4 regions of the Micromonospora sp. NPDC049230 genome follow, and region 1 is predicted to be linked to each of the others. Evidence: riboswitches for the same ligand, from Rfam matches in the RefSeq annotation. Region 1 holds a riboswitch; each other region holds the start of a gene.
What was found. A riboswitch is a leader RNA that binds a small molecule or an ion and turns the genes downstream of it on or off. The one in region 1 is predicted to bind cobalamin.
Positions count from the first base shown of each region.

Region 1 (7,409 bases):
CGTATCCGACGGTCACCCGGTCGGCGAGGAGGTGTGTGCTCGTCACGTGACGGCTCCGGAAACGATCGGGTGGTGGCAGGCCACGGTGCCGCCGCCGCTGACAGGTGTCGGCAGTGGTCGGTCCGCGCAGGTGTCGGTGCGGCGTGGGCAGCGGGGCGCGAACGCGCACCCGGGGGGCAGGGCGGTGAGCATCGGCGGGTCGCCCGGCACCGGACGGAAGGCCCGGTCCGGCAGGGCGTCGAGCAGCGCCGAGGCGTACGGGTGGGTCGGTGCGGTGAAGAGCGCGTCGGTGTCCCGGTGTTCCACGATGCGGCTGGCGTACATCACGGCGACGGTGTCGGCGACCCGGCGTGCGGCGGCCAGGTCGTGCGTGATGAGCACGACGGCGGCGCCGTTGTCGCAGCGCCGGCGCAGCAGGTCGAGGGTGTGGTCGACAAGCGGCCGGTCCAGCCCGGTGGTGGGCTCGTCGGCGATGAGCAGCGACGGGTCGGGTGCCAGTGCGAGCGCGGTGACCAGGCGTTGTGCCATGCCGCCGGACAACTCGTGTGGGTAGCGGTCCAGGTCGGCCGGGTCGAGCCCGACGTCGACAGCGAGGTGGTCGGCGTCGGCACTGTCGCGGCCGTGCGCCCGCAGCGTCTCGGCGAGCAGCCGCCGTCCGGTGCGGACCGGGTTCAGTGCCGTGGCCGGGCTCTGTGGAACCAGCCCGACCCGGCGCCCGCGTACCCTGCGGGCCAGGTGGCGCTGGCCACAGGTGACCAGGTCGACAGGCTCGGCGCCGGGGTGGCGCAGCAGGGCCTGGCCGGTGGTCGTGGCGTTGGCGGGCAGGAGGCCGAGCAGGGCGTGGGCCAGGACGGACTTGCCGCAGCCGGACTCGCCCACGATGGCCACCAGTTCGCCGGCCCGCACGGTGAGGCTGAGGTCGCTGACGGCACGAACGCGCGCGTCCCGGAGCCGGAACTCGACACCGAGACCGTCCACGGCGAGCAGCGGCCGACTCGCGGTGGCGCGGGACGACGCCGGCGCGGGAACGGATTCGGTGGTGGTCACAGGTGCAGCTCCGCTCGGACCCGGGGATCGAGGCGGTCACGCCAGTGGGCGGCGAGGACCGCGATGGCGAGGGTGACGACGACGATGACCGCACCCGGTGCCAGGCTGGCCCACCAGGCGCCGGTCAGCAGCGACCCCTGACCGTCGTTGATCATGTTGCCCAGCGAGGCGAGGTGCGGCGGCAGGCCGAGACCGAGGAAGGACAGGGCGGTCTCGTGCCACACCGCGTGCGGGATCATCAGGGTGGTGGCCAGCGCCAGCCGGGGCAGGACGTGCGGCAGCAGGTGTCGCCTGAGGACCCGCAGCCGACCGGCGCCGCCGCCGATGGCGGCGTCGACGAACGGTCGGGTCCGAAGGCTCAGCAACTCGGATCGGACGATGCGGGCGGTGGACAGCCAGTGGGTGAGCCCGACCGAGGCGATCACGGCACCGAGGCTGGGGCGCAGCATGGCGACGATGAAGATGCCCAACAGCAGGTGCGGCATCGCGGCGATGGTGTCCACGATCCGCATCAGGATGCGGTCCACCCGCCCGCCGAGCGTGCCGGCGATCCCGCCGACCACACCGCCGAGGACTGTGGCGACGAGCGCGGCGACAGCGCCGACGAGCAGCGACACCCGCAGCCCGTAGACGGCCCGGTGCGCCACGTCCCGGCCCAGGTCGTCGGTGCCGGCGAGGTGCGCCCCCGACGGCGACAGGCGGGTCTGGTCCAGCGCGACAGCGCTCTGGTCCAGCGGCCAGACGAGCGGGGCGAGCAGCGAACCGACGAGGGCGACCAGGAGCACGAGGCCGGCAGCGACGACACCGGCCTGGCCGGGCCGCAGCCGCAGCCGGGCCCTGGTGATCCGGAGCAGCGCCGGTCCGGCGGCGAGGTCAGCCATCGAGTCGTACCCTCGGGTCGGCGGCGGCGTAGGCGAGGTCGGTCGCGAGGTTCGCGGCCAGCACCACAGCGGTGGTGACAAGCGTGATCGCCGCCAGCAACGGGAAGTCGCTGCCCAGCGCCGCGGCGACCGTGACCGCGCCGAGGCCCGGCAGCGAGAAGACCGTCTCGACGAGCACCGCCCCGCCGACCAACTCCGGCAGGTGGGTGCCGACCAGGGTGAGGAACGGCAGCAGCGCGGTCCGCAGCGCGTGCCCGAACAGCACCGTCCGACCGGGCAACCCCCGCGCCCGCGCGGCGAGCACGTGGTCGTCACGCAGGCTCTCCGCGACCGCGTCCCGGACGAACAGCACGAACCACGGCGCCTGGGACACCGCCAACACCCCGACCGGCAGGATCAGGTGGTGCGCCACATCCGACCAGGAGGTGCTGGTCGCTGTGACGTCGGTGAGCCCGCCCGCCGGCAGCCACCCCAGGGCCAGCGCGAACACGGCGATCGCGGCCAGGCCCAGCCAGAACACCGGCATCGACTCGACCGCGTAGGCCGCCGTCCGCAACGCGCTGTCGAACACCCCACCCCTGCGGTACGCGGCCAGCGCGCCCAGCAGCAGGCTCGTGAGCAGGACCAGGGCGAGGGCCACGCCGATCAGCAACAGCGTCCAGCCGGCCCGGGCGGCGAGCACCGAGGCGACCGGCTCGTGTCGACTCGTCGACCAGCCCAGGTCGCCCTGGACCAGGTTGCCGATCCAGCGCAGGTACTGCACCGGCAGGGGGTCGTCGACGCCCCAGTTGGCGCGCAGCTGGGCCAGGTTCTCCTCACTGGCGGTGAAGGCCGCAGCGCCCGCGTACTGCTTCGCGGGGTCGACCGGCGACGCCGCGCCGAGGGCGAACATCCCGATGCTTGTCGCGGCGAGCACCGGCACGGCGACGAGAAGCCGACGCCGGACCACCGCGCCGGCACCGGCCAGGCGGCCGGAGCGGGTCACGACCGGGTCCAGGTGTCGATGTTCCACCAGAGGCTGTTCGCCACCCCGTGCTCGTGTGCCTCGACCCGGGGAGCCACGCCCCGCACCGAGGACTTCAGCACGTAGGTGTGCCGCAGGTAGGTGAGGAACAGCCACGGCACGTCGGCGGCGAGCTGCTTCTGGAACTGCGCGTACGCGGCCTTGCGCAGGGCCGGGTCGATCTGGTCGCGGCCCTGCTGGAGCGCCCGGTCGGTCACCTCGGAGCGGTACGAGCCGGGGTTGAAGTAACCCTGCCCGGCGAACCGCGAGCCGAACAGCTTGTACGAGACGAAGTCCGGGTCGAACGGCGTGCCGTAGCCCATCAGCAGAGCGTCGGACTTCATTCGCGGGTCGATGGCGTCCCAGGTGAGCCCGGCCGGGGTCACCTGGATGCCGATCTTCTTCGCGTCGGCGGTGACGGCGAGGGCCAGGTCCTTGCGCAGCGTGTCGCTCGCCGGGTACATCAGCGTGAACCGGGCCGGCCGGCCGTCCTTGACGCGTACCCCGCCGGGACCCGGGGCCCAGCCGGCCGCGTCGAGCAGCGCTCCGGCCGCCGTCGGGTCGGCGGTGGGCCTGCCGACGATCGAGGGATCGGCGAACTCGGAGGTCGGGGGGATCGGGCCGAACGCCGGTTCGCCGGCGCCACCGAGGAGCCCGGACACCATCGCGGCCCGGTCGACGGCCAGGTGGAGCGCCCGGCGGACCGCCGGGTCGGCGAGGACCGGGTTGCCCGTCGGCAGCATCACGCCGCGGTAGTCGGCGGTCGGCACCCGCTGCACCTGGTACGCGGCGTCGGCGTCGAAACCGGAGGCGAGCTTCGGCGGCAGCTCGGCGGCGTCGAACTCGCCGGCCCGCATCCGCTGGGCGCGGACGTTGTCGTCGGCGACGAACGCGACCACCACCCTGTCGTTCTTCGGCCGGCCACCGAAGTAGCGCTCGTTGGCCGTCAGCACCAGGCGGTCACCGGGCGTCCAGGACTCGACCCGGTACGGCCCGGTCCCGACCGGCTTGCGGTTGAACCCGGCGGTGTTGATGTCCTGCCCGCCGAGCAGCTTGGCCGGCACGATGCCGAGGGTGAGCCGCTGGAGGAACGGCGCGTACGGGTAGCGCAGCCGGAACACGACAGTGGCGGCGTCGGGCGCGGTCACCGACTCCACCATGTCCAGGTCGGAGCGGAGCGTCGAGTCGACGGTCGGGTCCAGGACGGCCTGGTACGTGAAGACGACGTCCTGGGCGGTCAGCGTGGTGCCGTCGTGGAACCGCACGCCGTCGCGGAGTTTCGCGGTCACGGTGCGCCCGTCGGGTGACAGCTCCGGCAACGCCGTGGCCAGACCGGCGACGAGGCGGTTGTCGTCGTCCCGGCTGACGAGGCCGTCGAAGATCAGCGCGGCGCCGTCGACGCCGTAGTTGAGCACCGGATTCAACGCGTCCGGCTCGTCGGAGGTGGCGACGACGAGCGTCGCGCCGCCGGTGGAGCCGTCGGGGGTGGCCGGGGCCGAGCAGCCGGCGAGGACGAGCATGCCCGCCGCCGCGGTCGACGCCACGAGGCGTCGGAGGGTCGGACGCATCCGGGCTCCTGTGGTGTGGGAAGGAGTCGTTGGTCGGGTGGGCGCAGCGCCGCAACCGTTGATCATCACGGTGGCACAGTTGCACATCTTTGGCAATTACCAACGTTGCGCGTCATGCTGATGAGCACCGCTTGTCCACGTCGTCGACACGGTCACCGTCACCCGGCCAACCCCCGGATGGGTGGCCAGCGGCGGCCGGTAAGCCGCCGCTGGCCACGTCCGTACCCGAACGGCGGTCAGACGCCGTAGCGCAGGTGGATGGTGTCGCCGACGGTCACTGTCGTGCCGCGGGTCGCGGTGGCCGGGGTGCCGCCGTCCCGGGACACCTTCCAGGTGGCGGAGCCACCGTTGGCCAGGCCGTTGATCGACGTGATGGTGCCGGTGCCGCTGGTCGGGTTGAGTGCGGTGACGCAGCCACTGGGGACGGCCGACCCGATGGCGGCGTCCAACACCGCGCCGAGGGTGGTGGTGGCGGCGGTCGGCGTCAGCGTGACCGCGCACGGCTGGATGCTGCCGCTGCCGTTGTCGATGATCACGGCGAGCCGCGTCGCGGTGCCCGGGGTGAATCCGCTCGCCGCGACCCAGGTGGGGGCGCCGGAGGTGACGGGGATTGGGGGAGCGGCGGTGTAGCCCGCGCCGGCCAGGGCACGCACCGCGTCGATGGAGGCGTACGCCGACGGGGTGGTGTTGGTGGTCAGGTACTTGAACCCGCCACCGGTCAGCTGCTGCGCCCGCAGGAAGTCGATCGGGGTCTTGCCGGCGGTGGTGGTGAAGTCGGTGCCCTGGCTGGGGATACCGCAGGCGTTGAGCCCGGAGACGGCCCACGCGTTGGAGTCGGTGTTGACGCCGAACATCGAGGTGAAGGCACCCGAGGCGTTGACGAGCTTGCCCTTGAGGAAGTTCTTCGCCTGGACGATGTCGGTGTCGGTGTGGGGAACCCCGGCGGCGCAGAGCGCGGCCATGGCCGCACCGGTCATGTCGATGTCGCCGGGCGAGGCGAGTGCTGTCGCGTTCCCCTCGGCCTGGCTGAAGGTCCAGCCGCCGTCGTTGTGCTGGTTGTTGCGGATCCGGGTGACCGACAGGTCGAGCAGTGCCTGCGGCACGCGGGCGGCACCGGTCTGGGTCTTCGCTCCGGCCAGGGCGAGGGTGGCGAAGATGGTGCCGTTGACGTTGGCCGGCGGGCCGTAGTAGCCGGGCGAGCCGGTCTGCCAGTAGGCGATGGTGTCGGCGATGAGGTTACGGGTGGGGGAGACCCGGGCGGGGTCGATGCCGGCCGCGTAGGCGTTCAGGACGCCGCGCTCGTAGTCGGTGACGACGGGCGAGGCGCTCGGCCAGGACGCGGCCGAGAGCTGGTTGCGGTAGACGGTGCGGGCGTTCTTCGTCGTGTCGCCGGACGGGTAGACGTCGACGGCCGCCACACCGGCGGGGGCGAAGGCGCTGAACGCCCACTCGTTCGACAGCCCACCGCTGGCGTAGCTGCCGTCGGCCGCCTGCAGTGTCCGCAGGTAGGAGACGCCGTTGGTCCTGGCGGTGGCGATCTGCGCGGGCGTCGAGGTCGCGGCCGCCGGCGCGGCGCCGGTGGTGACCGCGACGACGGTGGCGATCAGCGTGGCGGCGGGGACTGACACGAGAGGTCTCCGGCGACTGCCGGAGGAAAGGCGCGAGGACATCGGACTCCTTGGGGGTACGGGGCACGACTGCCTCGACCCAGAGCCCGGCAGGGAAGCCGGCGGGGCGGGGCGGGCCGGCCGCAGGGCGCGTGGGACGGAAACCGCAGGTGCTGCGTCACCACGCGGGTAGTCGGGCTCGGGACGGCGGACCGTCCTCACCGTTGCGCGTCAGCCCCGGATTTCCACCGGGTTCCCCCACGCGATGACGCGGTCACCGTATGGGACGAAGCTCCTACCGCGCGCTGTTAGGTACGTGACACAGGCTCACGTTGACGGCGCGGTCGCGACTGTGGTCCGATGGCCGCGATCCAGCAGTCAGGGGAAGCCGGTCAAAGTCCGGCGCTGGCCCGCAGCCGTAGGTCCCGTTTTTCGGGACGAGTCGGATTACCTGGCTGGATAGTGCACCGCAGCGCCGTCGAGGTACACGGCGCGGAGCCAGGTTTCCGGGACCGTTGTCCTCGGGGTCCGCGTCCGCGCCTGCGCCGCTACCCCCGAGAGAGTCGTCATGTCCCCACTGGTCAGTCGCATGTCGCGTGTTCCCACCGCCTGGTTGGCGTTGGTCGCCGCGGTGACGCTGGGCGCGGCGGCGCTCGTGGTGCCGACCCGTGCGGCGATCGCCGATCCGCTGGACTCCTGCACCCCGACCCAGGGTGCGATCGTCGCTGTCGACTTCGGGGCGTGGAGCGGGCCGCTGCTGCGGGGCTGCGACGCCACCCCGACCACCGGTCTGGACCTGCTGCACGAGGCGGGTTTCACCACGACCGGCACCGTCCACGACGGGCCCGGGTTCATCTGCCGGATCGGCTCACCCGCCTTCGACGCCGGTGCCGAACGCCCGGCGCCCGCCGACGAGGCGTGCCAGTTGACCCCGCCGGCGACGGCCTACTGGTCCTACTGGATCGCCCCGGCCGGGCAGGACCAGTGGACGTACAGCCCGCTCGGCGCGATGTCCCAGCGGCCGGGCCCTGGTGAGGTCGAGGCATGGGTCTTCGGCGGCACCGACATCGGCGGCACGACCGGGGCGCCGAGCTTCACCCCCGCGTCGGTGCGCGCGAGCGGCTCGACGCCCGCCCCGACGCCAACTCCCAGTCCGACCACGACGGCCGGGCCGACCGACCCGGCGCGGCCGACCGAAGGCCAGGTCGAGGCCGTCGGAAGCTACCTGGTGGAGCAGCTCACCGACGGTGACCACGTCGACTACGGGTGGGTCGACTATTCCCGGACGATCGCCGTCGCCACC
Region 1 is NZ_JBEZCZ010000009.1:163,865-171,273, forward strand. Features, by position in the region: gene AB0A95_RS11410 (ATP-binding cassette domain-containing protein) at 1-46, opposite strand, end outside; gene AB0A95_RS11415 (ABC transporter ATP-binding protein) at 43-1,047, opposite strand; gene AB0A95_RS11420 (ABC transporter permease) at 1,044-1,928, opposite strand; gene AB0A95_RS11425 (ABC transporter permease) at 1,921-2,940, opposite strand; gene AB0A95_RS11430 (ABC transporter substrate-binding protein) at 2,910-4,499, opposite strand; gene AB0A95_RS11435 (hypothetical protein) at 4,736-6,127, opposite strand; cobalamin riboswitch at 6,273-6,395, opposite strand; cobalamin riboswitch at 6,448-6,580, shown strand; gene AB0A95_RS11440 (prenyltransferase/squalene oxidase repeat-containing protein) at 6,696-7,409, shown strand, end outside.

Region 2 (7,409 bases), on a different contig from region 1:
CCGCGACGTCGGGCGGCTTCTGGGCGAGGCCATCCACCCGACTGTCACTCGCGTGGGCGGTGAGGTGCGAGACCTGTTCGAACGCCGCTAAGAAGGGCCGGCCGGACCAGCCGCACGTGCTGCGGGCCCTGATCGGTTGCGGGCTCTACGGCGCGCTCATCGATTGCTGGGGTGGGCTCTCGGAGCGCCGCTGCGTCAGGCGGCTGCGGCCATCACCGTTCTGGTAGCTGTTTCGAATCGCCCCCGAGGCCCCAATCGCGCCGAATTTGGCGTTATCGGCGTCCGTTGACGGCACGCTAACCCGGTGGCGGAGCATGGCCGCTTGGCCCTCACGGTCGGCGACGCTGAACTCGCGGCCCGGCTCCGGAGCGAGCCGGGCCAGGGCGTCCACGCCGTGCGCCGGCGCCGGATCCGGAACGTCCGTGCCGGCGGCCCGGGAGATCACCGCGAGCGCCACCTCGGTCCGCCGGATTAGCCACCGGCACCGCTGTTCGTCCAGGCCGGTGGCCTCCGCGTGGGCGGCCAGCGCCCAGTAGAGGGCGTAGTAGGCGGGCGTAGTGGCTCAGCGTGGAGACGCCGGGGACGAGGATGTCGACGCCCGCCATGACCGGTGCCTCCACGGCCAACGGGTATCGGCCGGCACGCGCCGTCAGCCCCGGCTCACCCCAGGCCGGGCCCTCCACGGCGATCGACGGTGCGATCACGGTCGGTGTCCCCTCGCTGACATCTCGCCAGTGTCGCCCGTCCGGACCGCGTATCCCATCCGCCGAGCGGCCAACCACTATGGATGCGGGACGGAGCGGCTGCCAGCGGCATCGCCGAGCTACACGCGGGGTGGCTGGCGCGGGAGCGCCGCCACAACCACTCGGTCACTCCGTCGTCCAACGATCGTGGTGGATCACCGATGACACCGGGCGTCGCTGGCGCCAGCCGTGCCGCTCCAGGTCCGGCGTCTGCTCCAGATGGGTGACCGGGCCGAGGCAGAGCCACGCCACCGGGCGGACGGTGGCCGGGATGCCGAGCAGGTCGCGCAGGAACGGCTCCCGGTAGAACGAGACCCAACCGACCCCGAGTTGCTCGGCGGTCGCGGCCAGCCACAGGTTCTGGATTGCCAGGCAGACCGAGTAGAGGCCGGCGTCGGCGATCGCGTGACGGCCGAGCACGGCCGGTCCACCCCGCTGCGGGTCGTACGTGGTCACGACCGACAACGTCGACTCGCGTACGCCATCGATCTTGATCCGGTTGAAGCGTTCCGCCGCCGCACCGTCGAGAGTGGCCGCGAAGGCGTCCCGTTCCCGCTGTACGTGCTTGTGGAACTCCTGCCGCAGCTCGGGATCGCGGACCAGGATGAAGTCCCAGGGCTGGGAGAGGCCGACGCTCGGCGCGGCGTGCGCCGCCGTGAGGACCCGGTTCAACGTCTCGTCGGGGATCGGCGCCCCGGTGAACTGGGCACGTACGTCCCGGCGCCGGTGGATGGTCTCGTAGAGTCCGGTGTACAAGGCAGGCTCCCGCTGCGCTCGTGCCCCTGGCGGGGGCGATGGCGCGAGGCCGGTCTTCGGACTCCCGGATCTACGCTGGTCACCCGCCTTCCCAACCCCGCAGGGTCAGTGGCTGCGCCTGGTACGCGTGGGTGGCAGCTCCCCGGTCACCGCGGCGGGCCCGTGCCGGACTCACACCGGCTTCCCGATTCTCCCCACTCGCGCAGGGCACCTCGCAACGTTCGTGCCACCGCACACCATAACGGTCCCGACGAACATGGGACGAACCTCGCCATGATTTCGGCATCTTGCGTGGCGGCGGCCCCGCAAGGTCAGCAACAGAACCTAGACCAACCGTCAAGCAACACCTGGGACGGATCCGTCAAGCATCAGGTGGGATTAGACAGTGACGATCCGATCAGCACCCCGGTAGCCGCAGAGCCCGGGCCGCGCCACCGTGGCCATCGGGGCGAGTGGGCTCTGGCCGACGCCGATGAGCACCGCCCCGGCACGCCCGTTCAGTCTCCGGCCGAGAACGAGGTCGCCGACGGCAGCCGTCGCTGGCCCGACGGCTAGGGAAAACGGCTCGCCGTCACCGAAGACGTCGACAGCCTGGGAGGTGTTGCCTTGCAGCCAAAGCACCTCCAGTGCGCCGTGCCTACCAGCGGGTGGCGTTACCGACATGGCGGCGATTCGGATGGCGATCTCGAGCACGTTCCGCGTAACAGCCGCACAGGCCTGCGGGCCGATGCGGCTGATCGGCGCGGCGTCAACCGGCACCGAGGCAGACGAACGCCGCCGCCGTGGCCCCGGCGGTGCCGTCGCCGGCGCTGGCGAAGGCCTGCTGGGCGTCGGCGAGAGCCTGGGCGGGGCGGATGCCGGCCCGCATCCGTCGGTGCAGGTCCAGCATGAGCCCGGTGGTGGGGTCGGCCGGCACCGGCAGCACGGTGGCGATCAGGCACCGTGCGCCCAGGGCGAGCAGCACGGCGGTGAAGCCCATGACCTCGTCGCCGGGACGCACCGCGGTCAGTCCCGAGTCGCAGGCGGAGAGCACCACGCAGCCGGGCGGCCGGGAGACCCGTTCCCACTCGTACGCGAACAGCGGGCCGTCGGCCAGCTCGAGGGTGGAGAACTGGGGGTTGTCGGCGCGGAAGGTGCCGTGGGCGGCGATGTGGACTAGGCCGGCCCCGTCCAGCGCCGCGGTCAACGCGTCGGCGGTGGCGTCCGCACCGGTGAGCAGGGTGGCCCCAGGCAGCACCTGCGCGAGTCGGCGTACCTCGACCCGGCCGGCCGGCAGGCGCGGCCCGCAGGCCAGGACCGAGGGCCCGGCCGATGGTTGCCGCCCGTCCGCACTGAGCCAGGCGGTGGCCGACGGGGCAACCGTCACGGGACGTCCGGCACAGGTCGGCAACCCCGACCACGGCACGGCGTGCAGGGCCCCGACCGGCACGATCACCAGGGGGCGGTCGCCGAGGTGCCGCCGCAACGGATCGAAGAGCTGGCGGTCCAGGGTGGCGGCGGCGTGCCCGGCCCCGGCCCGCGCGGTGGGCGTGTCGCCGGTGGTGACCAGCCGGCGCAGGGCGAACCGGTGCCACCGGACCAGGTGCACCGCCTCGGCGAGCGGGCCGAGGTCGTGCAGGCTGGCCCGGCCGTCGCGGACCAGCACCGCCCGGAGCCGGTCGCCGTGGGCGACCAGTTCGACCAGCACGCGGGAGCCGAGCCGCCCGGCGAGCATGCCCACGCCGGGCGGGGTCACCACGCCGCTTCCGCCGGGCACCCGGCGGGCCAGGTCCTGGATGCGCCGTTCCAGCCGGGCCTGCCGGCTGCGCAGTGCGTGGGCCGGCCGGCCAGCCAGCACGGTGTCCTCCAGCAGGCTACTGACGAGCCGGAGTTCGGTGAGCGCCGCGAACAGGTCCGGGTCGTCGGGGGGCAGCGCCGGCCGCATCCGCAGGGTGTTGGCCCGCCAGCGTTCGGTCCAGGCCAGGGTCCGGGCCGGGGAGCCGGCGCGGACCGCAATGTCGAGGCCCTCGGCGGCCAACTCCTGCCCGTACGTCCCGCTGTGCGCCCGTAACTCCGTGGCACCGAGCGACGTGCGGTGCCGGTCGAGGACGGCCAGCCCCCGGCGCAGGGCCCGGGCCGCACCGGAATCGTCCCCGGTGAGCCGGCGCGACCGGGCCAAGGCGTACCAACCCTGGGCGCGGCGGGGGGCGGTGCCGCGACGGCGGGCCTGGGCGGCCAGGTCGAGCAGGGCCACGGCCCGGTCGACACGACCCGAGGCGGCGGCCAGCAGGCCGGCTTCGATGCGGGTGGTCAGCGCCGGGCCCGGCCACCCGGTGGCGTCGAGCTGGCCGGCGGTCCGCACCATCGCGGCGAGCAGGGCCGCCGTCCGGGTGCCCCGGCGGAACTCCGCGCGCAGTTCGACGTGCCGGGCGAAGGCGGCCCAGGTGCGGCGGCCCTGACGCCGGAACCTGACCCGGGCCTGGGCGGCAGCCGCAGTCGCGGTGTCCAGGTCGTCGGCGAGCAGCGCGGCCCGGGCCTGGGCGAGCAGCGCCTCGGCGAGGTCCGAGGCCATTCCTCTGCGGTGCAGCTCCCGTACCGCGGCGGCGGCGACCTCGACCGCCTCGTAGAGCAGCGGTACCGACAGCAGCAGCTCGAACCGGTCTAGCAGCAGCGCCGGACGGGGGACGGCGAGCCGCCGGTACTCCTCGTCGACCTCGGCGAAGCAGCGTAGCGCCACGGCGATCTCGCCCCGTTGCCCGGCGGCGATGCCACTGTTCCAGCGGGCGTCTGCCGCAGCGAGGTCGAGTCCGAGCCGGCGGAAGACCGCCGCCGCCCGGGAGAGGTCGTCGTCGGTGCCGCCGGGGGAGCCCCGATGTGCGTTGAGTAGTCCACGGTTGTTGCGGGCGCGGGCCTCCAGTAGTGGGTCGCCTTCGCGTTGGGCGATGTCGATGGCGATGCCGTAGTCGCGCACCGCCTCGGCATAGCGGCCGCGGTAGTGCAGCACCACCCCCCGCTGCATCCGGGCTCGGCCGGCGTCGGCACCGGTGAGCTGCGGCAGCGCGGCGGTCACGGCCCGCAGCGCCGCAGCGGTACGACCGGCGTTGGCCAGCACGTACCCGAGGCTCATCCGGGCCAGCGCCTGGGTACGGGGTGTGCCGGCGGCCCGTACCGCCCGGCGTAGGTGGCGCAGTGCGCCGGTCAGGTCGTTGAGCTCACGCAGGGCCAGGCCGATGGCCCGCTCGGCGGTGGAGCGCTCGTCGTCGTCGGCGGTCTGGCCGGCGAGAACCTGGTTGGCGATCGTGATCGCCTCGGGTGGGTATCGCTGGACGGCGTCGAGTGCCGCCTGGGCCGCCGGGGCACCGGAACCGGTGCTGTCGGGCATGCCCAAGAGAGTCCACGACGGACAGCCGCGAGTCAATGTCGAGAATCCGTCGCGGGAATGTCGTCAATGGGTGTCCTGCTCGATTGCTTAATTGACAACCGGCGATGGTTCGGAATAATTGGCGATCGGGGAATTCGCCGCGCCCATCATCGGTGGGCGCGCTTCTTTCACGAGCATGGAGGTTCCGTGCCGCCGTCCGACCACCCTACCGTGCCGGCTCTGGCCGGCCGGCTGTCCCGACGGCGAGTCCTGGCGCTGTCCGCGCTGGCTGTGGCGGCACCGTTCGGCGTCGTAGCGCCCCCCGGCAGGGCGGTCGCTGGCGATGCGGACGCCAATGCCTACCAGAAGGTTTTCGAAGCGGCGTTGGCAGCCGACCAGAACGTGCGCCGGTACACCGCGCCGGGGCGGGAGATCCTCTACCGGCCCCGGCAACTGCTCGCCGCCGACGTCGACGTCAAACGGGTGACCACCTGGTTGCGCACCCACGATTATCGGGTGACCGTCGGAGCCGGCTTCGCCGGTGTCACCCGGCTGCTGTTCGATCGGGAGACCGACATCCCCGGCGTGGTGGGGAAACTGCGCGACCCCCGGCAGTGGTCAGGCCAACCGGTGCCGGCGGTGCAGCCGCACCATGTGCTGCTCGGCCTGGGCAACATCATGGGAAACCCGGGCACGCCACCCCGCCCGGCCGCAGCGCTGCCGCCGCCTGACCCGACCCGGCTCGGCGAGGGCGCGGACGTCACCGTCGGCATCTGCGACACCGGGATCTGGCAGCAGGCCGGCACCTGTCACCCACAGTGGCTCGGCGGTGCTTATCTGCCGCAGCTCGACGACGAGGACCCGCTCTACGTCCACACCGACGTGCTCGCCCCGCAGGGCGGGCACGGCACCTTCGTCGCGGGGGTGGTCCGGCAGGCCGCGCCGGGGGTACGCGTCGACCCGGAGCAGGCCCTGGACCCGACCGGGGTGGGGGACGAGGCAACGGTGGTGGCCGCCCTGAGCCGGCTCGCACCGCAGGTTTCCGTGTTCAACCTCTCGCTGGGCGGATACACCCTGGATGATCAGCCGTCGCTGCCACTGGCCAACGCGCTGGCGGCGCTGCCGACGACGAGCGCCGTGGTAGCGGCGGCCGGCAACGCCGGCAGCAGCCGTCCGCTCTGGCCCGCCGCCCTGGACCGGGTGCTGGCGGTCGCGGCGGTCAGCCAGACGACCGGCGGTCCGGTGCCGGCGATCGACAGCTGCTACGGGCCCTGGGTGGACGCCTGCGCCCTGGGCGAGCGCCACAGCACGTACGTCGAGGGGCAGCTGTCGCTACCCGGGCGGCCGGTACGGCAGTTCCACGGGTTCGCCAGCTGGGCGGGTACCTCGTTCGCCACCGCACACGTCTCCGGGCGGCTCGCCGCCCTGATGACCGCCACGGGCCTCAGCGCGGACGCCGCGCGCACGACCCTGCTCGCCGCCCCCCGCTGGCATCCCGACTACGGGGTGTTCGTCGGATGAGCCGTGTCGACGGCCGGGCGGTGACCCGGTGACCGGTGCCAGCGCGACCAGCCTGCTGTCCGCCGCCGCCGGCGGGGACGAGTCGGCCTGGGCCGAGCTGGTACGCCGGTACACCCCGATCGTGTACTCGGTCATCCGGGCGTACGACCTCAGTCGGGCGGATGCGGCCGATGTCAACCAGACCGTCTGGCTTCGCCTGGTGGAGCAACTGGGCCGGGTACGCGAACCCGAGGCGTTGCCGGGCTGGCTGGCGACCACAGCCCGGCGCGAGTGCTACCGGTTGTCCCGCCTCAACCGCCGGGCCCAGCCCGTCGACCCGTACGACCAGTCGCTGGAGACCTACGACGGGTTCTCCCGGGAGCTGGCGGGGATGGCTCGCGGCCCGGACGACGAGCTGCTGCGCGCGGAACGGCGGCAGGCGTTGCGCGAGGGTTTCGTCCAGCTTCCGTCGCGCTGCCAGGCGTTGTTGGCGCTGCTGACGGCCGACCCGCCGGTGAGCTACCGGGAGATCGCCGAGCGGTTGGGCGTTCCGGTGGGCAGCATCGGACCCACCCAGGCCCGTTGCCTGCGTAGGCTGCGGGCATGTCCGGCGATCGTCGAGTTTCTCGGCGCACCCGTCATCGGTACGAACGGGGGTGAGCCGGATGGAGCCGTGGCCGCCGGTCGATGACGATGCGCTAACGACGGAGCTGGGTGCGGCATTGTGGGACACCGGGCTGGTCTCGGAGGCCTACCTGAGCGCGGCGTTGGCAGCGTTCACATGGCGTACCGCGGACGCGGAACTGGCCGTCGCCGAGCTGACGTTCGACTCGGCGGTCGACGCCGGGATGGTGGGAATGACCCGCTCTGCCTCGTCCGCGCGGACGCTCTCCTTCCGCAGCGGGTCGGTGGTGGTGGAGATCGAGGTGAGCGACGCCGGGATCGTCGGGCAGTTCTCCCCGCCCGCTGGCGGACGGGTGAGAGCCCGTTCGGCCTCCGGCATCTACGACGAGGCGTCGGTGGACGAGGTTGGCTTCTTCTCGTTGGGCGTCCCACCACCGGGCCCGGTC
Region 2 is NZ_JBEZCZ010000020.1:146-7,554, reverse strand. Features, by position in the region: gene AB0A95_RS18230 (hypothetical protein) at 1-91, shown strand, start outside; gene AB0A95_RS18225 (hypothetical protein) at 146-457, opposite strand; gene bluB (5,6-dimethylbenzimidazole synthase) at 870-1,499, opposite strand; cobalamin riboswitch at 1,529-1,729, opposite strand; gene AB0A95_RS18215 (hypothetical protein) at 1,878-2,258, opposite strand; gene AB0A95_RS18210 (CHAT domain-containing protein) at 2,248-4,860, opposite strand; gene AB0A95_RS18205 (S8/S53 family peptidase) at 5,047-6,360, shown strand; gene AB0A95_RS18200 (sigma-70 family RNA polymerase sigma factor) at 6,389-7,030, shown strand; gene AB0A95_RS18195 (hypothetical protein) at 7,005-7,409, shown strand, end outside.
Region 2: another riboswitch for cobalamin. It lies ahead of bluB (5,6-dimethylbenzimidazole synthase); the one in region 1 lies ahead of AB0A95_RS11435 (hypothetical protein).

Region 3 (7,409 bases), on a different contig from region 1:
GTCAGGTTCCTAGTGCAGTGAGCGGGCGATCTCGATCGCCTCGGCCTGGGTGAGGGCGCCCTCGATCCGGTAGCTCACGTCGGCGTCCTGCCAGATCAGGGTCGAGGCGGCCAACCGGGCGCTCTCCTGGCGGACCTTGCCCGCCCGGTCCACGTACGACAGCACGTGCGGGCCGTCGACCCACACGGCGAAGTCGCCGTTGACCTCGACCCACTCCGCTCCCGGCGGGGTGACCTCCTTGTGGAAGGACAGGTTGAGGCGACCGTCGAACGCGTCCACCCGCAGCGCGCCGCCGTCGTAGAGCAGCGTCGCCACCCGGCAGGTGCCCGTCGCGTCGGGGTCGGCGACCAGCACCCGCTCGGGCGGGCCCAGCTTCGCCGGCAGGCGGATCGGGAACCGCACCGCCCGCTGTGCCTCGTCCAGGCCGGCGGGGCGCTGCCCCGGCAACGGCGCGGCAGCACCGCTGGGCGGCGTCGACGCGGGCGAGGTGGCGATGCTGACGCCGGCGAAGCGCAGCAGCCCCGTCACGGCATCGGCGACGGCGGCCCGGGTCGGCGGAAACACCGCCACGAGCAGGGCGGCGAGCGCCGCCGCGGCGAGCGGGCGCCACCGGCGCACGGGCCGGTGCAGCCGTACGCGCACGCGGGCGCGCACGTCGGGCGGCTCGGGCGTGTCCAGCCAGGCGGACAGGTCGCGCAGCTCCCGTTCGAGGTCACCCATGCCGGACCTCCTCCCGGTCGAGCAGGCCGCGGAGCTTCGCCAGCGCCCGGGACGTGCGCGACTTCACAGTGCCCCGGGGCCAGCCCAGCGCCGCCACCGTCTCCTCCTCGCTGAGGTCGAGGAAGAACCGGCAGACGATCACCTCGCGGTCCCGTACCGGCAGTTGACGCAGGGCCCGCACCAGCGCGGCGCGGCGCTCCCCGGCGAGGACCGCGCCGACCGCCCCGTCCTCGGTGATCTCCGACATCGGGTCCGCTGCCGCCGCCCGCAGGACGAGTCCGTCGCGCCGGCCACGGGAGCGGTGCAGGTTGCGGGTCTCGTTGGCGACGATCGCGAGCAGCCACGACCGGAAGGACGACTCGCCCCGATAGCGGGACAGCTTGCGGTACGCCTTCACAAACGCCTCCTGGATGACGTCCTCGGAGTCCGAGCCCGCGCCGAGCAGCACCGCCGTCCGGTACGCGGACGCGGTGTGCCGGGCGACCAGGAGGTCGTACGCCTCCAGGTCACCGGAGCGGGCGCGGGTGACGAGCGCGTCGTCGTCCAGGGGAACCTCCGTTCGGATCACACTCATGACACCGCCCACGCTCGACGGGTTCCAGCCCCCGTCGGGTCAGCTGTCTCCCATCCGGCGTGCAGCGTATTGCCAGGAATCGGTGCTGCACTGGGGGCGTCGAGGAAAGGGGTTGGCATGAGCTGGTTCAGTCGCCGGTCACGGGGTGCCGAGGCGACCCCGACGAAGCTGGACCGGGAGGCGACCCGGGACGATCTCGCCGCGCTGGAGGCGTTCGTCACGAGTCGACGCGGGGTGGAGTTCTACCTGGAGCCGGAGACCACCGCGACGGACACCACGGTGGTGGCGATCGCCCACGACGGCGAGTGGATCCGTCGCCGCACCGGCACGCCCCGCGCGGCCGGGTCCATCGCCCGCAAGCACAACGTGCCGCTGTACGAGGCGGGCCGCACCGGCTACCCGGAACGGATGCGGGTGTGGAACCGGGCCCACCCCGAACGTCACGCCCGCTGAGGCTTGACATCCGCGGATGATGACGGGGCCGCCCGGTGATCCCGACGTCGGGGCCGATCATGGAGGCTGATCGGTCGAGATGCTGGACTGGCTTCGCGCGACACCGGACAAGGCGTCGCGCTGACCGACGATCACCGTAGCGCGGTGTTCCACGCCTCGCGATGGGCGTCGAGATACTCGGCCGTAGCCTTCCAGTACGGGCCGTCTTCATGCCAGATTCGGGCCCACGGTTGGCGCTGTTGCCGGGCTCCCTCGCGTAGCAGGTCGTACATGGCTCTGGCCCGACGGCCCAGCATTCCCGCGAGTGCCGGTCGTGCGGCCGGTTCAAGGCCGTAGCCGTCGACGAATGCCCGCAGCCTGGCGGCGGACTCCGTGACGGGACGGTCTGCCCGCAAGCCGGCCATGCTCTGCGTGGCGTAGGCGATGTCCCACAACCGCGAACTCGGCGCGGCTGCATCCCAGTCGATCAGCACCCAGCCTCGGTCCGACCTGACCAGGTTCCACGGGGCCACGTCGTTGTGATAGATCATTTCCTCCCGATCGGGCGGAATCAGTCGGTTCCACACCGCGTCGGGCGGCGGCACGAACTCGGCCAGCGCTTCATGCAGGTCCGCCAGCATTCGACCAATCGAGATCAGCTCCGCTGGCGCGTACGTGCCGGTTTCCGCGCCCACCTCGCCAGACACGTACTCCAGCACCTGCCGACCCTGCCCATCGCGACCCAGCGGTCGAGGAGCGCCGGTGAATCCCACCGCCCACAGGTGCCCCAGCACCGCGTCGACCGAGTCGGTCCACGGCCCGACCGGACGACGAACTGTCTCGCCGATCCGCACCACCCCGGTCGTGACGTTCCCCGCCAACGGCTCCTCGTCACTGCTCACCTCAGGATCATGGCGCAGTTCGACACGGACGCCAATCGACGAGGAAACGTTGCGACTAGGTTGGCGACGGCATCCCTTGCTGGTCGGGTTCCGGAGGTGCGATTGATCGTTGAACGAGCGTCACGATGGACGGTAGGAGCAGGTCGTTGCCACCGATCGTGGCGGCAGCGTGCACGCTGTGCGGAGCGCCGTCGAGGTCGACGACCAGGGCACCAGCCTCTCGGGCGATCACGACACCCGCGACGGTGTCCCAGGGCTTGTTGGTGAGCATGATGAACGCGTCGATCTTGCCGTGAGCCAACCAGGCGAGGTCAATTGCGGCAGAACCGTGCATGCGGATCCGTTGGACGTGCCGGGTGAGCTGCTCGGTGATGGCAAGTCGCCCGGTGTTCTTCCGGCTGGCGTCGCCGCCGACCGCGTAGTCGCCGATGGCGACGACGGCGTCCTTGAGGTCGGTGACCCGGCTGGCGTGGATGCGGCGGTTGCTGGCGTAGGCACCGTCTCCCTTGGCGGCGTGGTAGCGGGTGCCGAGGAACGGCAGGTCGATGACGCCGAGGACGGCGTCTGCGCCGTGCAGGAGGCCGAGGGAGATCGCGCACAGGGGTGAGCCGTGGACGAAGTTGACGGTGCCATCGACGGGATCGAGTGCCCAGGTCAGTGTGCTGGTGTCGCCGCTGCTCCCGTACTCCTCGCCGAGGAAACCGATGTCGGGCGCCTTGGTTGCCAGATGTTCGCGGACCGCCCTCTCGATGGCGTAGTCCACCTCGGAAGCCATGTCGCGGTCACCCTTGAAGGTCAGCGCACCGGGCTGGAGCGTCCGCATCAGGTCGTGCGCCAGGTCGACGGCCTCCTGCGCGAGGGGGAGGAGGTGGGCGTAGTCGGTCATAGCTGGCGGCTGCGCTCCCAGAGTGAGGTGAACATCTCGTCGAATATCGGGTAGAGGCCGGAGGGACCCGCGCCGCGTTCGATGACCATTGTCGGACAGTCGACGCCCCGCATCCGCGGTAGGTAGTGCTGGACGACGCAGAGCTGGTCATCGATCAGAAGTAAGTTGGCGCGAATTGACTCGTCGTAGACGCCGATGGACAGGTGGTCTCGGGCACCTGCGGGGAGCCTGTCACGAATGCGGCGGGCCAGATTCTGGATGTTGAGTTCGGTGAGCGCGCTGAGGTGTCCGTCCGGATAGTCGTCCTCACGCTCCTGCCGCCTGATCGCCTCCCCGGCCGGATCGAGGAAAAGGCAACGGAGGCGGGTGCCGGCGGCGAGGAGCTTCAGAAGACGGTTGTCGGCGTACTGCTGACAGATGAGGTTGAGCGACAGGCCGGACGCCCGGATGTCCGTGGCATCCTCGAAGAGGACGTGCGGCGGCAACTCCGCCACGAAATCTGACCGGCTGGAATAGATCGCGGTGACATCGGCGCACTGGTCCCGCGCCGCCCTCGCGACCCGCAGGCCACTGACGTTTCGTTCGGTCGGGGTTCGGTCGCGTTCGCCGAGCAGGAGCGTCATGCGTGCGTGGCGGGGCATGGACAGGCCGGTGCAGATGCGGGTGAGGACGTCGATTGCTGCTGACCCGGCGGGCGCCGCTGGTGATCTCGCTGACCTGCGCCTGACTGAGCCCGGTGGCGATGCCGACGTTTGTCTGGCTGGCGCGGGTGGCTTTCTGGACGAGACGGAACACCTGAGCGATGTTCCGGGTGGCAAGGGCGTCGAGCGTGTCGGAGGAATCCCACAGCAGGTCGGGAACGGTGAACGCTCCAGTCGTTCGAACGCTCACGCGCGGCTCCCTTCCCACACCGGGGATGAGGGTCAGCATATCCAGCGATCTGATGACGGTGCCGGGACGACATCCGGAGGATGGATGGAAGTTATCCGCCGAGGGATCACGCGGTGTGATGGATGGCTGCGGTTGCGGTGAGCAGGGTCGTGGTGTGAGTCTTCGCTCCCGTCCGCACCTGCCGATGCGCCCCGCCTGGCTGTGCCGCACCTGCGCCGCCCCGTGGCCGTGCTCCCGCGCGCAACTCGATCTCGTCGCGGAGTTCTATGGCCACACGCTGGCGCTGGCCCTCTACCTGACGTCCTGCATGAACGAGGCGATCCACGACCTGTTCAGTCTTGGCGGTCGCCCCGACCTTGCCAAGATGCACGCCCGTTTCCTCGGCTGGCTGTCGTTGACCCGCCGGCCGCGCCGCTTCGAGCACGAGTAACCGAGGGCTGACCGCGCGGGTGCTGAATCGTCTACGACATCAGCTCCACAGGGAGTCGCGCAAGCACGTGGCTCCCTCCCACGCCGGCCAATCCGCCGATATTTGCGCAGGTCAATGTGGTTGAGGTGGCCGGGCTGCGCCGGGGTCCGCGTTGACCGGCGGCGCGGCGGTGTGGCAGCATTCGCGGCCTGACGGCAGTGAAGGAAGTCGGTGCGATTCCGACGCGGTCCCGCCACTGTCACCGGGGAGCGATCCCCCCTCGTGAGTCACGGCCGTGTGTCTGCGGTTGGAAGGCCGGGGGAGAGCGTCGATCCGGAAGCCAGGATACTTCGGCCGTCGGGACGTACCCCAGGGCGTGGACACCCGAGGAGGACCCGATGACGCACGGCGTCTCATTCATCGACGATTATCGTCGTATCGCGCTCCAGGTCGCTGGCTTCCGGCACTGCTGAGTCGATTGCCCGGCGCTGACCGGCCCCGGCGTCCGCGTCGGCGAGTCCGGCCGCGCCGTCGTACCGGCTGACGCCGCCCCCACCCGCTTCGTCCAGGTCGCCTCCGCAGCGGCCAGGGCGTCACTCTCCGGAGCCTGCCGTGCGCATCCTGCTGCTCTCCACCGCCGACACCGACCTGCTGGCCGCCCGCGCCAGCGGCGCCGACTACCGGCTCGCCAACCCCGCGCGGGTCACCGCCGACGAGGTGCCCGCCCTGCTCGACGGGGTCGCCCTGGTCGTCGTACGCCTGCTCGGCGGTCGACAGGCATGGCCGGACGGTCTCGCCGCGGTGCTCGGCACCGGGGTGCCGACGGTCGTGCTCGGCGGCGAGGCGCTGCCCGACGCGGAGCTGATGGCCATCTCCACGGTGCCGTCCGGGGTCGTCACCCAGGCGCTGGCGTACCTGGTCGAGGGCGGGCCGGACAACCTGGCGCACCTGGCCCGGTTCCTCTCCGACACGGTGCTGCTCACCGGCGAGGGGTTCGCCCCGCCCACACCCACCCCGGCGTACGGCGTGCACGGCGAGCACCCGACCGACCCGGACCGTCCCACAGTGGGGATCGTCTTCTACCGCGCGCACGCCCTCGCCGGCAACACCGACTTCGTCGACGTCCTCGCGGACGCGGTCCACAAGGCCGGCGGCAACCCGCTGCCGATCTTCTGCGGCTCGCTGCGCGGGTTGACCACGGGCGCCGGCCCGCTCGGGCTGTTCGCCCGCTGCGACGCGCTGCTTGTCACAGTGCTCGCCGCCGGCGGCGCGGTCGCCGCCGACGCCTCCGGAGGTGGCGACGAGGACGCCTGGGACGTCGGCGCCCTGGCCGCCCTGGACGTGCCGGTCATCCAGGCGCTCTGCCTGACCAGCACCCGGGCGCAGTGGGAGGCCAGCGACGCCGGGCTGTCCCCGTTGGACGCGGCGATGCAGGTGGCCATCCCCGAGTTCGACGGTCGGATCGTCACAGTGCCGTTCTCGTTCAAGCAGATCGACGCCGACGGCCTATCCGTCTACGCCGCCGACCCCGAGCGGGCCGCCCGGGTCGCCGGGATCGCGGTGCGCCACGCCCGGCTGCGCCACGTGCCCAACGCCGACAAGCGGGTCGCCGTGGTGCTCAGCTCGTACCCCACCAAGCACTCCCGGGTCGGCAACGCCGTCGGCCTGGACACCCCCGTCTCGGCGGTCCGGCTCTTCGCCGCGCTCGCCGACGCCGGCTACCACCTGGGCGACGCGCCACCGCCCGACGACGGCGACGCGCTGATCCACGCGCTGATCGCCGCCGGAGGCCACGACGTGGAGTGGCTCACCCCGGAGCAGCTGGCCGCCGCCGAGGCCCGGATACCGGGGCCGACCTACCGGCGGTGGTTCGACCAGATCCCGGCCGAGCTGCGCGAGCGGATGCGGGAACACTGGGGTGAGCCGCCCGGCGAGCTGTACACCGAGGCCGGCGACATCGTCCTCGCCGGGCTGCGCTTCGGCAACGTGGTGCTGCTGATCCAACCGCCGCGCGGCTTCGGGGAGAACCCGATCGCCATCTACCACGACCCGGACCTCCCGCCGAGTCACCACTACCTGGCCGCGTACCGCTGGCTGGCCGCACCCGTCGCGGACGGCGGCTTCGGCGCGGACGCCGTGGTGCACCTGGGCAAGCACGGCACGTGCGAGTGGCTGCCCGGCAAGGGCCTCGGCCTGGCCGCCGACTGCGCGCCCGACGCGGTCCTCACCGACCTGCCGCTGGTCTACCCGTTCATCGTCAACGACCCCGGCGAGGGCACCCAGGCCAAGCGGCGGGCGCACGCCGTGGTCATCGACCACCTGGTGCCGCCGATGGCCCGCGCCGAGACCTACGGCGACCTGGCCAAACTGGAGCAACTGCTTGACGAGTACGCGACGGTGCAGGCCCTCGACCCGGCCAAGGTGCCCACCGTGCGCGCGCAGATCTGGGACCTCGTACGCGCCGCCGAGCTGCACCACGACCTGCACGCCGAGGCGATGCCCGACGCGGACGACTTCGACGACTTCGTGCTGCACCTCGACGGGTACCTCTGCGAGGTCAAGGACGTGCAGATCCGCGACGGGCTGCACATCCTC
Region 3 is NZ_JBEZCZ010000008.1:144,433-151,841, reverse strand. Features, by position in the region: gene AB0A95_RS10335 (hypothetical protein) at 10-720, opposite strand; gene AB0A95_RS10330 (RNA polymerase sigma factor) at 713-1,294, opposite strand; gene AB0A95_RS10325 (hypothetical protein) at 1,412-1,747, shown strand; gene AB0A95_RS10320 (phosphotransferase) at 1,879-2,580, opposite strand; gene AB0A95_RS10315 (inositol monophosphatase family protein) at 2,684-3,514, opposite strand; gene AB0A95_RS10310 (DUF5919 domain-containing protein) at 3,511-4,137, opposite strand; gene AB0A95_RS10305 (hypothetical protein) at 4,560-4,835, shown strand; cobalamin riboswitch at 5,036-5,165, shown strand; gene cobN (cobaltochelatase subunit CobN) at 5,427-7,409, shown strand, end outside.
Region 3: another riboswitch for cobalamin. It lies ahead of cobN (cobaltochelatase subunit CobN); the one in region 1 lies ahead of AB0A95_RS11435 (hypothetical protein).

Region 4 (7,409 bases), on a different contig from region 1:
ATGATCCGGTGAAACGCGATGTCGATCTCCATGATCCGTTCGTGCTCCTGCGGAGACCGTCCGGCGATCCGGGCCGCCTCGTCGAGCAACTCCGCCGCCTGGGCGAGGGCCTCGTCGGTGATCCTTGTCGCCGCCAGGCGGGCGGCCTCGCACTCCAGCAGTCGTCGGACGATGTGGATGTGCCGGGTGTCGCCCTGGCCCTGGAAATCCACGACGAAGCCCATCGGGGCCAGCAGTTGCGGCGCGTCGAGGTTGGTGACGTAGGTGCCGTCACCCTGGCGGATGTTGACGATGCCGAGGATCGACAGGGCCGACATCCCCTCGCGCAGTGAGCCCCGCGAGACGCCGAGTGACTCGGCGAGATCCTTCTCGATGGGCAGACGGTCCCCGGGCTTGAAACGCCCTTCCAGGATCATCCGCTTGATGCCGTTCACCACCTCGTCGGTGCGCGACATGACACCCCCTACCGGCCGGCGGGGGTGGCCGCCCCACCCGCGATCACGTACGACTCCGGAGATGACACGGTAGTCGGGTCTGTCGCCGTCCAGTAGTTGCCGTCGGGGAACCGGTAGAGCTCGACCGACTCGGGGCGCATCCGGGTGGAGTAGCCGGGCTGGTGGGGCAGGACGTAACCGCTGCCCGTGCCGGTGTCCCGGATGACGCACGGGTCGGTGAAGTGCTCGTGCAGGTGGTCGACGAACTCGGTGACCCGGTTGGTGAGATCGCCCGAGATCGCGACGTAGTCGAGCACCGACACGTGCTGGACCATCTCGCACAGGCCGACACCGCCGGCGTGGGGGCACACGGGGATGTCGAACTTCGCGGCGAGCAGCAGCACGGCGACGATCTCGTTGATGCTGGCCAGCCTGCCGGTGTCGAGTTGGCAGAAGTCGATGGCCCCGGCCTGGAACAGCTGCTTGAACATCACCCGGTTGTGGCAGTGCTCGCCGGTGGCGACGCCGATGGGCGCGACCGCGCGACGGACGGCGGCGTGGCCAAGGATGTCGTCGGGGCTGGTCGGCTCCTCGATCCACAGGGGCTCGAACTGGGCCAGGGCCTTGACCCACTCGATGGCCTGACCGACGTCCCACACCTGGTTGGCGTCGATCATCAGGTTGCGGTCCGGGCCGAGGATCTCCCGGGCGATGGCGCAGCGGCGGATGTCGTCGTCGAGGTTGGCGCCCACCTTGAGCTTGACGTAGCCGTAGCCGGTGTCGACCGCCTCCTGGCACAGCCGGCGCAGCTTGTCGTCGCCGTAGCCGAGCCAGCCGGCCGAGGTGGTGTAGGCGGGGTAGCCGGTCCGGTCGAGTTCGGCGAGACGGGCGGCCTTGGTGCTCTCCTTGGCGCGCAGGATGGCCAGTGCCTCGTCGCGGGTCAACGCGTCGGACAGGTAGCGCAGGTCCGCGATGTCGACGAGTTGCTCGGGGGACATGTCGACGAGCAGCCGCCACAGCGGCTTGTCGGCGACCCGGGCGACCAGGTCCCACGACGCGTTCAGCACGGCGGCCAGCGACAGGTGGACGACGCCCTTCTCCGGGCCGAGCCACCGCAGTTGGGAGTCGGAGGTGAGCAGGCGGTAGACCGCGCCCATGTCCGCCGCCATCGTCGCGACGTCCACGCCGACGAGGCGCTGTGCCTGATGGACCGCCGCCGCGACGACGATGTCGTTGCCGCGACCGATGGTGAAGGTCAGACCGTGGCCCGCGAGTGGCGCGCCAGTGCTGTCGACGCCGTCGGTGTGCAGGACGACGTAGGCCGCCGAGTAGTCGCCGTCCTTGTTCATGGCGTCGGAGCCGTCAGCGGTCAGGGAGGTGGGGAAGCGGACGTCCTCGATGGTGACGGCAGTGATCTGCGGCATGCGCTCCTCGCCCGGCTAGGCTAAAGATCAGATGATCTCTGGGAGTATACGGAGGGTTAATCCGACACGTCAACGACGTCGATCACCCATGAATCCAAGACATCCAATGTTTTTGTCGTGATACGAATGCGTCAGCGCGCCGTCTTCCCGGCCGCCGCACCCGGTTCGGGGCCTCGGTGCCGGCCGTGGCGACATTCGGGCGCTGGTAGAAACCCCGCCGCGCGACGGCCTGTGTCGTTCCCGGTCTGTTGATGCGCGGTCGGCAGGATTGGGATAGTGCCCGCGAAGAGTGGATGGCGCTCCCGGAAGGTTGGATGTCCACTTCAGATTCTGACATTGACGGCCGGAAATAAATAGGGATCCTTACGTCTGAAGACTTAATACATCACACCTTTCCGCATGTCGGCACCTAGCTCGATGTCACGTCCGCGCGGCCCGCGCCGGCCGGGTTCGGCACGGGCGGCGCAAGCCCGTGACGACCATCACCAGCCACGGTGCCGACACGCCCGGGACCGACATGTGGGGTGTGACAACCGCAGCGTCCCTATATATGGTGTCGACGCAGCTGGTTCGGCCGCTCAACCGAGCGGTCGAGGCAAGAGGGAACCCGGTGTGAATCCGGGACTGTCCCGCAGCGGTGAGTGGGAACGACAGCCGTCATGAGCACTGGGCCACCAATCGGTCTGGGAAGCGACGGCCAGTAGGAGACCGGCGAGCCCGGTCGTGCCCGCGAGTCCGAAGACCTGCCAGCGCGCCGTACACCCGCACCCGGGTGGGCGGCGGTCCGAGGCCGCGTGGGACGGCCGACGCCACCTGACCGCGCCTGCCCGCGCGGCGTCCGATGGTGTCTGTCTCCACGCACCCGAAGACCATCAGGTCTCGAACTCGCGAGGAGTGAGTGGTGACAGTCACCGAGGTAGTCCCGGCAAGCGGCGACGCGGTCCTGCGGCGGACGCCGATGCAGGTCCGCAAACGCAACGGCAGCACCGAATCCGTGGACGTCAACAAGATCGTCCGGGCCGTCGAGCGGTGGGCCGACGACCTGACCGACGTCGACCCGATGCGCGTCGCCACCCGCACGATCAGCGGCCTGTACGACGGCGCGACGACTGCCGAGCTGGACCGGCTGTCCATCCAGACCGCCGCCGAGATGATCGGTGAGGAACCGCAGTACTCCCGTCTCGCCGCCCGGCTGCTCGCCGGCTACGTCGACAAGGAGGTGCGTCGGCAGGGCGTCACCTCGTTCAGCGCGGCGATCCGGGTCGGTCACGCCGAGGGCCTGATCGGGAACGACACCGCCGCGTTCGTCGCCGCACACGCCGCGATGCTTGACGACGCCATCGACACCGACGGCGACCGGAGGTTCGAGTACTTCGGCCTGCGCACCGTCTACGACAGGTACCTGCTGCGCCACCCCACCAGCCGGCTCGTGCTGGAGACCCCGCAGTACTGGCTGCTGCGGGTGGCCTGCGGGCTGTCCCAGACGCCGGACGAGGCGGTCGACTTCTACCGACTGATGTCCAGCCTGGCCTATCTGCCCAGCTCACCGACGTTGTTCAACTCCGGCACCCGGCACACCCAGATGTCCTCCTGCTACCTGGTCGACTCGCCGCGTGACGAGTTGGACTCGATCTACCAGCGCTACGCCCAGGTCGCCAACCTGTCCAAGTTCGCCGGCGGCATCGGCATCGCGTACTCCCGGGTTCGGTCCCGGGGCGCGCTGATCCGCGGCACCAACGGGCAGTCCAACGGGATCGTGCCGTGGCTGCGCACGCTGGACGCGAGCGTCGCCGCCGTCAACCAGGGCGGCCGGCGCAAGGGCGCGGCCTGCGTCTACCTGGAGCCGTGGCACCCGGACGTCGAGGAGTTCCTGCAACTGCGGGACAACACCGGCGAGGACGCCCGGCGCACCCACAACCTCAACCTGGCCAACTGGGTCCCGGACGAGTTCATGCGCCGGGTCGAGGCCGACGAGATGTGGTCGCTGTTCGACCCGCACGAGGTGCCCGAGTTGCCCGACCTGTGGGGGGAGCGGTTCGACGCCGCGTACCGGCAGGCCGAGGCGCAGGGCCGCCACGTGCGGCAGGTCCCGGCGCGGGAGCTGTACGGGAAGATGATGCGCACCCTCGCCCAGACCGGCAACGGGTGGATGACGTTCAAGGACGCCGCGAACCGGCTGTGCAACCAGACCGCCGAGGACGGCAACGTGGTGCACCTGTCCAACCTGTGCACGGAGATCATCGAGGTGTCCAGCGACGCCGAGACGGCCGTGTGCAACCTCGGCTCGGTGAACCTCGCCGCGCACCTCACCGACGGCGGCATCGACTGGGACCGGCTGCGCGCCACGGTCCGTACCGCGGTGACCTTCCTCGACCGGGTCATCGACATCAACTACTACCCGACCGAGCAGGCGGCGGCGAGCAACCCCCGCTGGCGGCCGGTCGGGCTGGGGCTGATGGGCCTTCAGGACGTCTTCTTCGCGTTGCGGCTGCCGTTCGACTCCACGGCCGCGCGGGAGTTGTCCACCCGGATCAGCGAGGAGTTGTACCTGACCGCGCTGGAGACCTCCGCCGACCTGGCGCGTCGCTTCGGCGCGCACCCGGCGTACGCGCAGACCCGGGCCGCGCGGGGCCAGCTCCAACCCGACCTCTGGGGTGTCGAGGGTACGCAGACCGCGCGCTGGGCGGCGCTGCGGGAACGGGTCGCGGCGGACGGGTTGCGCAACTCGCTGCTGGTGGCGGTCGCCCCGACCGCGACCATCGCCTCGATCGCCGGGTGCTACGAGTGCATCGAGCCGCAGGTGTCCAACCTGTTCAAGCGCGAGACCCTGTCGGGGGAGTTCCTCCAGGTCAACACCGCCCTGGTCCGCGAGTTGAAGGCCCGCGGTCTGTGGACCGACCGCATCCGGTCGGCGATCAAGCGCGCCGAGGGGTCGGTGCAGGAGATCGCGGAGTTGCCGGCCGGCGTGCGGGAGTTGTTCCGCACCGCGTGGGAGCTGCCGCAGCGGGCGCTGATCGACCTGGCCGCCGCCCGCGCCCCGTTCATCGACCAGTCGCAGTCGCTGAACCTGTTCCTTGCCGCGCCGACGATCGGCAAGCTCTCCTCGATGTACCTGTACGCCTGGAAGGCCGGGCTGAAGTCCACGTACTACCTGCGCTCGCGCCCCGCCACGCGGATCCAGCAGGCCACCGTCGCGGTCGTCGCCCCGGTGGCGGCCGACGCGGAGGCGCTGGCCTGCTCGCTGGAGAACCCCGAGTCGTGCGAGGCCTGCCAGTGACCCGCGCCGACACCACCACCGACACGAGCACCACCGACACGAGGACCACGCACATGCTGCTCGACCCCGGGATGGACCTCACCCTCCGCCCGATGCGCTACCCGCACTTCTTCGACAGGTTCCGCGACGCGATCCGCAACACCTGGACGGTGGAAGAGGTCGACCTGCACGCCGACCTCGCCGACCTGGACAAGCTGTCGCCGGCCGAGCGGCACCTGGTCAGCCGCCTGGTGGCGTTCTTCGCCACCGGTGACACCATCGTCGCGAACAACCTGGTGCTCAACCTCTACCAGCACGTCAACAGCCCGGAGGGTCGCCTCTACCTGTCCCGGCAGTTGTTCGAGGAGGCCGTGCACGTCCAGTTCTACCTCAACCTGCTCGACACGTACGTGCCGGACGAGACCGAGCGGTTCGCCGCCTTCGCGGCCATCGAGAACATTCCCTCGATCCGTCGCAAGGCCGAGTTCTGTTTCCGCTGGATCGACTCGCTGAACGACCTGCGGGAGCTGCGGACCCGCGACGACCGGCGGACGTTCCTGCTCAACCTGATCTGTTTCGCCGCCTGCATCGAGGGGTTGTTCTTCTACGGCGCGTTCGCGTACGTCTACTTCCTGCGCTCCCGCGGTCTGCTGCACGGCCTCGCCTCCGGCACCAACTGGGTGTTCCGCGACGAGTCCATGCACATGGCGTTCGCGTTCGACGTCGTCGACACCGCCCGCGCCGAGGAACCCGACCTGTTCGACGACGATCTCGCCGACCAGGTCCGGCAGATGCTCACCGAGGCCGTCGAGTGTGAGGTGCAGTTCGCCGAGGACCTGGTGGGCCAGGGGGTGCCCGGTCTGACGTTGGCCGACATGCGGGAGTACCTCCAGCACGTGGCGGACCGCCGCCTCGCCCAGCTCGGCCTCGCCCCGCACTACGGGTCGAGCAACCCGTTCGCCTTCATGGAGTTGCAGGACGTGCAGGAGCTGTCCAACTTCTTCGAGCGGCGGGTGTCCGCGTACCAGGTAGGGGTGGCCGGCACCGTAGCCTTCGACGACGACTTCTAGGGCCCGCGTCGCCCCACGCGTTCCGGTCTCGTCGATCATGGAGTTGTGGTGCCTGATTTGGTGCTGTGCGGGCACTTTGTCACCCACCACAACTCCATGATCGACGAGGCCGTGTGGGGTTGGCTTGTCGCCACTCCGTCTGGACGTGACGGTGCTGCGCTACTTTTCGTCAAACGATCAAGGAAGCGGCGCGCTCAGGTCTGGGCTTCCGCGACGTGACGCCCTTGCCTGGATGGCCATCGACCAACTCCCGGTCTTTGAGGATCGCCATGACCCGGCTGATGGCGGAGTTGTGCACGCCGTACTGATCGGCCAGCTCGCGGGTGGACGGCTGTTTCTCGCCCGGAGCAAGCTCAGGTGGGGCCAACGTCGTGAACGCGGGAGGGTGCCGCGGTGCCGATCGATGAACCGGTGAGTCGGGCAGACGAACTGTTCGCCGTGATGCGGACGCGTGATGCTCACTGGACTCGGGCACCTGACCAATTGCTAGGCGGCGACCGATCCGGGGGCCTGGCGTCGCTTGGTGAGCCACCGCATCACGTGCAGCGGGTGCGACGCCGGGTCCGGAATCGGGTGGAAGACGTGTTCGACCTCGCCGTCGGCGATGATCAGGGTCAACCGCTCGTAGAGCGTCATGTCGCCGGCGGTGCGGGTGGGCAGCCGCAGCGCGTCGGCAAGGGTCAGCCGCGGGTCGGGGATCAGCGGGTAGGGCAACCGCAACCGGTGCGCGAGTTCCCGCTGGTAGCCGGTCGACTGCGCGGACAGGCCGTACACCCGGGCCGCGCCGGCCACGCGGAGTTCCGCGTGGTGGTCGCGGAACCAGGCGGCCTGCTCGGTGCTGCCCCGTGCGCCGTGGACCTCCAACAGCCCGTTGGGCAGGTCGACACCCGGCCGCCCGGTCAGGGGGTACACGAAGACGACGGTGCGCCCGGCGCCGAGCGCGCCGAGATCGACCGGGCGGCCGTCGGTGCCGTAGAAGGACAGCTGTGGCAGGCGCGTCCCGACCAGCGCGGCGGGGTCGGCACCGACGGTGTCACCGCCGGGCACGACCTGGGTCGCGACCGCGTCGAGGCGGGCGTCCAGGGCCTCCCGCTGGGCGGTCAACCGACCGATCCGCTCCTGGAGGCCGGTGATGGTGCTGCGGTACGTGGCCACCGCCGCCGCGCACACGTCGGCCTCGTCGGCACCACCGGCGATCGACTCGACGAACGGGCGGGTCTCCTCC
Region 4 is NZ_JBEZCZ010000068.1:18,239-25,647, reverse strand. Features, by position in the region: gene AB0A95_RS33190 (FadR/GntR family transcriptional regulator) at 1-455, opposite strand, end outside; gene AB0A95_RS33185 (enolase C-terminal domain-like protein) at 464-1,858, opposite strand; cobalamin riboswitch at 2,408-2,624, shown strand; gene AB0A95_RS33180 (ribonucleoside-diphosphate reductase subunit alpha) at 2,817-5,135, shown strand; gene AB0A95_RS33175 (ribonucleotide-diphosphate reductase subunit beta) at 5,189-6,184, shown strand; gene AB0A95_RS33170 (GntR family transcriptional regulator) at 6,354-6,659, opposite strand; gene AB0A95_RS33165 (MerR family transcriptional regulator) at 6,671-7,409, opposite strand, start outside.
Region 4: another riboswitch for cobalamin. It lies ahead of AB0A95_RS33180 (ribonucleoside-diphosphate reductase subunit alpha); the one in region 1 lies ahead of AB0A95_RS11435 (hypothetical protein).